Regions from separate parts of the Gracilibacillus sp. D59 genome, predicted to be linked through region 1. Evidence: riboswitches for the same ligand, from Rfam matches in the RefSeq annotation. Region 1 holds a riboswitch; the other holds the start of a gene.

Region 1 (3,185 bases):
AAATTGTTTAAGCGTAATTTCTTTGTTTGTTCTTTAAGTGATTTTTCGGTAATATCTCCTTGCCAAAATGCTTCAATTGCTTTCTTCCATTCTCTTTTTTCTCCAATACGAGGGTAACCTAAATTGGTACTAAGAATCGTTGTCATTGCGTAAAAAACTCCTTTAATTTTTATATTTTTGTTACTAACTTAGCTTGTTGATGAACATAATTTGTGAGTTCCACCGTTAATGGATAATGCATAAACGGGGTGATTATATAAATGCCATGAAAATAGTTCATAGCAGTGTCAATTAATTCCTTGGCGATTTGTATTCCTTCTTGTAAACTGTCCTGGCGGTTATCATGGCGCTGCATTCTTGTACGTACTTCATCAGACAGTTTCATGCCTGGCACCTCATGATGAAGAAATTCCGCATTCCGATGGGAAGTGAGTGGCATGATTCCAATGAAGATTGGTTTATCAATATGTTTGGTATGTCGATGTAATTCGATAATTTGCTCATGATTGAATATTGGCTGTGTCAAAAAGTAGTCCGCACCATGCTTTATTTTTCGTTCCATTCTTTTCACTGCTTTTTCGAGATTAGCAACATTAGGATTAAATGCGGCGGCAACTTGAAATTGCGTGTTCGTTTTTAATGAACTGCCAGCAAAAGAAAGCCCTTGGTTAGATTGTTTAATTAGTTTTGTTAATTCAAAAGATGTTACATCAAAAACAGATGATGCACCTGGAAAACCGCCAATTCGAGTCGGATCACCAGTTATAGCAAGAATTTCACGAAAACCTAGTGTGTGCAATCCCATCAAATGAGACTGAAGCCCGATTAAATTTCGGTCGCGACATGTCAAATGGATAAGTGGTGTTGTATGACAACCCGCTTGTTGCATTTTTACAGCCATGGCTAGATTACTAATGCGAGGAGTTGCTAAGGAATTATCAGCCAATGTAATTGCATCAACTCCTGCCTTCTCTAAAGCAAATACTCCATCGATAAAAGAGTCTGTGTCAAGATGTTTTGGTGCGTCTAACTCCACAATAACGGTATGTCGTTTTCGAGCTTTATCTGCAAGTGTTGTTCGTAGTGGAGGCTGTTGGTCATTTTTGCTTTTGGTAACGGTAATGGGTTTGATTTCCTTTTCCTTAATAGGTTCCAAGCCAGTAATACCATCCTTGAGTGCCCGAATGTGTTCAGGTGTTGTACCACAACATCCACCTATTAAGTGAACCCCTTGATCACGGAAATCCTTCGCACATCGTTCAAAGTAGTGGCTGTACTGGTTGTAGACCAATTTGCCATTTTGGTAAGCAGGAAGACTTGCATTTGGATATGCTGCTAAAACTGCTTTTTCAAGAAGTGGAACAGATTCAAGTGCTTTGATCATATAATGAGGTCCTAAATGACAATTCACTCCTACAACATCTGCGCCTATGTCTTCTAATGTTTGGAGGGCTACTGCAAGCTGGATCCCATTTTCCATCACACCAGGTTCATGCATCGATACATTCGCAATGATTGGTAGATCTGTTTCTTGTCTAGCAATCTCTAACACTTGTTTTATTTCTTCAAAATCATAGTATGTTTCCAGTAAAATGCCATCCACACCTTCTAGTAATAGTGAGAATAGTTGTTCTTTAAAGCTGCGGATAATCTCTTTTTTAGAAGTTATTAATTTTTGAACCCCTCTGATTCCTCCGATTGTTCCCAACACAAATGCTCGGTCTTTAGCAGCAGTCTTCGCGAGCTGAACCGCTTTGGTATTCAATTGATGTACTTGATCTTCTAAACCAAAACGAGACAATTTGATATAATTTGCTCCATAAGTGTTGGTCTGAATAACTTCTGCTCCGGCATCAAGATAGGTTTGATGAACATGAAGGATTTCATCGGGATGAGTAGTGTTATAAGATTCGAAACATCGATCTACACCATGGGAATATAGTAAAGTTCCCATTGCCCCATCAGCGACCATTAACCTGTTTTGTAAATTAGTGATTAAATTAGACATTAAGTTTCACCTCTTTTCTGTTAAACATAAAAAATCTCCGGCTATAGAAAGACGGAGATTAATTAGAAAAAGACTCTCATCTTTCAAGCACATTATGCTTGCTGGAATTAGCACCTTGTCAGTTATAGACGGTTGCTGAGGTATCGTCAGGCCAGTCCCTCCACCTCTCTGGATAAGAAAAAGCTATTCAGTTAGTAACATTTGCTAGTATTTTACATTAAGTGAAAGTTAATTTCAAGTACATTTTGCAAATTATGGTATGAATTAGTTTGGATATCTTGACTCTTCTTATAAATATGATATGATAAATTTTAGTTGAAAATGATTATCAATAACAAGGAGGACGTCTTCATGAACTTACAACAACTGATTAAAGAACGTCGCTCGATATCTGCTTATCAGGATAAAAAGGTTTCAAGGAATTTAATCGAAGAATTACTTGAAACTGCTATATGGGTGCCTAATCATAAATTGACAGAACCTTGGCGTTTTGTGTTTATAGAAGGTGAAGCAAAAGAAAAACTGGCAGAAATAAACCGTCAAGTAGCAGTGTCAAAAACTAACAGTAATTCGGATGAAGAATTAAAAATAGTTAGCGATAATGCTTATCATAAAATCATGAATGTTCCATTTATCTTTTTTGTCATTAATAGTCTACATCCTCAAGAAAAATTAAGAGAAGAGGACTATGCTTCTTCCAGTTGCTTAATTCAGAACTTTAGTTTATTAGCGTGGGAGAAAGGATTAAGTGTTTTTTGGAAAACAGGGAAACTCGCTTTCTGTGAAGAAACAGCAGAATTGATCGGATTAGAAAAAGATGAAAGAGTAGTGGGGCAAATACAGGTAGGCTATCCAGCCAAATCACAATCCCCTGTTCCAAGAAAATCAGCTAAAGAAAGAATCACCGTTATAGAGTAAGACGCATCGGATGCATTGGATTCCGATGCGTTTTTTTCTACTAGGCAAAATTGCAGAGAAACCATAAGCTGCGCAGTAACGTGGACTCCCAAGTGTGAGGACATTTGTTCCGCTATTTGTGACAAAAGTACCGTTTTTAGGGTGGTCGCGGACATCTATTCCGCTATTCATCGAAAATAGTGCTAATTCAAGCCGAAATGAACCAAATAAGGGATTCAATGTCCACTAACATGAAAAAGCAAGTGATTTTCATTCAAAT
Region 2 (3,185 bases), on a different contig from region 1:
TATTACAGCAGGTATGGCGATTTATGATACAATGCAATTTATTAAACCAAATGTATCAACGATCTGTATTGGTATGGCAGCATCTATGGGTGCATTCTTATTAGCGGCTGGTGAGCCTGGTAAACGTTATGCGCTACCAAACAGTGAAGTGATGATTCACCAACCATTAGGTGGTACACAAGGGCAAGCGTCTGATATTCAAATCCACGCGAACCGTATCATCGAAATGCGTAAAAAGTTAAATCAAATTCTTGCAGACCGCACTGGTCAACCAATAGAAGTAATCGAAAAAGACACAGACCGTGATAATTTCATGCCAGCTGAAAAAGCAAAAGAGTATGGTCTAATCGATAAAGTAATGGAAAAGAAACCAACTGACTTAAATTAAAGAACAAAAAGTGGCGGAACTAACCGCCGCTTTTTTTATAAGTGGAAAGTGTATAACTGTTGGTATCACAGGGTTTTTGTATCTTATTTATGTTTAAAAAGTGTAATAAATAAAGATATAGTTGACTAGTCATGTTGTTTATGATGAAAGTTTAAGTGTGCAAGCCACCCGCTGCGGCTGACCGTTTCGCTTTCCAAGGGGCATGCTCTTCAGCTAACTTTTGCAGGAGGAGTTCGCTCCTGCAAAAGTGGATCTTCAGATCATGCTATTCCCTTAGGAGTCGAAACGGTCGGCCTCCGCTATACCTTTTTTTACAACGAATATCAGAAAAAGTATATTGGTTTTAGAACCATTTGAGTGATGCAAATGCCATATTTTTGCACGTTTACAGGGATAATAACCCAAGTTGCTAGGTCTGACAAATGTTGTAGCGCATGCATTAAGCGAAGGCGCCCACTTCAACTCCTGTGGGACTCGTTTGCCCTGAAGATCCACTTTTTTTGAGCGGCTTTTGCTCGAAAAAGTTAGCTGAAGGGCAAACCCCACGGAAAGGGGAGTGGACAGCCGGAGTGGTGATCAAATGGTCGATATATTTCATAATGGCTACCAACCTCCACAGACCTCATCTTTAATCAGAATGTAACGAAGCCTACGTAGAAATAATTTTTACGAGAGTAGCCGGTAAAATCAAAAAGTTGAACTGGTGCTTATTTGGAGGCCTCACTTAATTTGCATTAATTTTCAGAAAACATGTTGACATCATGTGGTCATCATGCTAAAGTATTATTTAACGATAGCAAAATACGAGTAAACAACTCGGAATTATATACTTCTTATCGAGAGAGGTGGAGGGATTGGCCCTATGAAACCTCGGCAACCATTAAATGAAACGTCATTTAATACAGGTGCCAATTCCACTAAGCATTAACGCTTAGAGAGATAAGAGAGCGAATAGTAATATTCCAGTCTCTCTATCTCAATATAGAGAGACTTTTTTAGTGGACAATTAAATAATGGAACTCTTATCCAGAGAGGCGGAGGGACTGGCCCGATGATGCCCAGCAACCATTAAGCAACGGCTTAAAAGGTGCTAATTCCTGCAGGATACTTATCCTGAAAGATAAGAGGAAGACTACTGTTATGTCAGTTAAGCCTTCTTCTTATTGAAGAAGGCTTTTTGAATATTCAGAAACTTGACTTGGGGAGGAAATAAATAATGACTGATTACAAACGTTCTACTTACGATCCGGAAACAATTCATTTACATGGAGGGCAAGCGCCAGATCCGACAACAGGTTCACGAGCAGTACCGATCTATCAATCTACTTCTTATGTGTTCCACGATACAGAGCACGCAGAAAGATTGTTTTCACTTGATGAACCAGGAAATATTTATTCCAGAATAGGTAATCCAACGGTAGATGTTTTTGAAAAAAGAATGGCTCTTTTAGAAGACGGGGTTGCAGCTGTCGCAACAGCTTCAGGGATGTCAGCTATTACCCTATCGATCTTGAATCTAGCAAGTGCAGGGGACGAAATTGTCGCAGGTGTTAACTTATATGGTGGAACATACAATTTATTTAATGTAACACTCCCACGCTATGGCATTAATGTTAAATTCGTTGACCCAACAGACCCTGAAAATTTCAAAGAAGCCATTACAGATAAAACAAAAGCCGTATATGGTGAAATTATCGGTAACCCAGGCTTACAAGTATTAGATGTAGAAGAAGTATCTGCAATTGCACATGATGCAGGCATACCATTAATCATTGATAATACTTTTGCTACACCGTTCGGCTGTAAACCGATCACGTTAGGAGCAGATATTGTTGTTCACTCTGCTACAAAATGGATCGGTGGTCACGGTACATCAATTGGTGGAATCATTGTCGATGGTGGACGTTTTAACTGGAATTCTGAAAAATACCCAGCTTTTACTGAGCCAGATCCAAGCTACAATGGCATCCGTTATGCGGTGGATTTCGGAACATTGGCATTTATTACAAAAGTTCGTGTTCAATTATTGAGAGACTTTGGTGCTGCACTTAGTCCGTTTAATGCCTTTCAATTATTACAAGGTTTAGAAACATTGCATATTCGTATTGAACGACATAACCAGAACGCATTGGAGCTTGCAGAATACTTAAATGAACATGAAGCAGTGGAATGGGTGAGATATCCTGGGCTTGAAAGTCATCCATCTCATGAGTTAGCAAAACGAATCTTAAACAATGGTTTTGGATCAATCATTGTATTTGGTATAAAAGGTGGACGTGATGCAGGCCGCGATTTAATCAATAATGTTGCACTATGGTCCCACGTTGCCAACGTTGGGGATGCGAAATCATTGATTATCCACCCAGCTTCAACAACACATCAACAGCTGACAAAAGAAGAGCTAGATAACACAGGTGTTACAGAAGAATTAGTTCGTTTATCTGTAGGGATTGAGTCAGTAAGAGATATTAGAAATGATTTAGATCAAGCACTTGTAAAAGCAACTGGAATTGGAGAAGAGAAAGAAAGACAACTTGTTGTGAACGATGAAGGTATCATCAAATGGGCATTGAATTCTCCATATGAACGATACATTGAAAATGGCGAAGAAGTAACACGGCAAAAAACATTAGCTATTGTAGGTCTCAGTGGAAAAGAAGCAAGACCTAGCTACCGTCTGGCAAGAAAAATGCAGCGACTAGGCTATAAAATTATTCCGGTCAACCCAAGGGAAACAGAAATTCTTGGAGAAAAAGCTTATCCAGATCTAAAAAGTGTTCCGGTTGATATCGATATT

What was found. A riboswitch is a leader RNA that binds a small molecule or an ion and turns the genes downstream of it on or off. The one in region 1 is predicted to bind S-adenosylmethionine.
Region 2: linked by a shared signal. The riboswitch ahead of ACTWP4_RS12390 (PLP-dependent aspartate aminotransferase family protein) and the one ahead of ACTWP4_RS05935 (bifunctional homocysteine S-methyltransferase/methylenetetrahydrofolate reductase) in region 1 are both predicted to bind S-adenosylmethionine.

What each region holds. Positions count from the first base shown of each region.
Region 1 covers NZ_JBQQCK010000002.1:597,689-600,873, forward strand. The annotation lists gene metE (5-methyltetrahydropteroyltriglutamate--homocysteine S-methyltransferase) at 1-146, opposite strand, end outside; gene ACTWP4_RS05935 (bifunctional homocysteine S-methyltransferase/methylenetetrahydrofolate reductase) at 170-2,008, opposite strand; SAM riboswitch class I at 2,082-2,187, opposite strand; gene ACTWP4_RS05940 (nitroreductase family protein) at 2,360-2,926, shown strand.
Region 2 covers NZ_JBQQCK010000006.1:179,437-182,621, reverse strand. The annotation lists gene clpP (ATP-dependent Clp endopeptidase proteolytic subunit ClpP) at 1-388, shown strand, start outside; SAM riboswitch class I at 1,219-1,334, shown strand; SAM riboswitch class I at 1,408-1,515, shown strand; gene ACTWP4_RS12390 (PLP-dependent aspartate aminotransferase family protein) at 1,605-3,185, shown strand, end outside.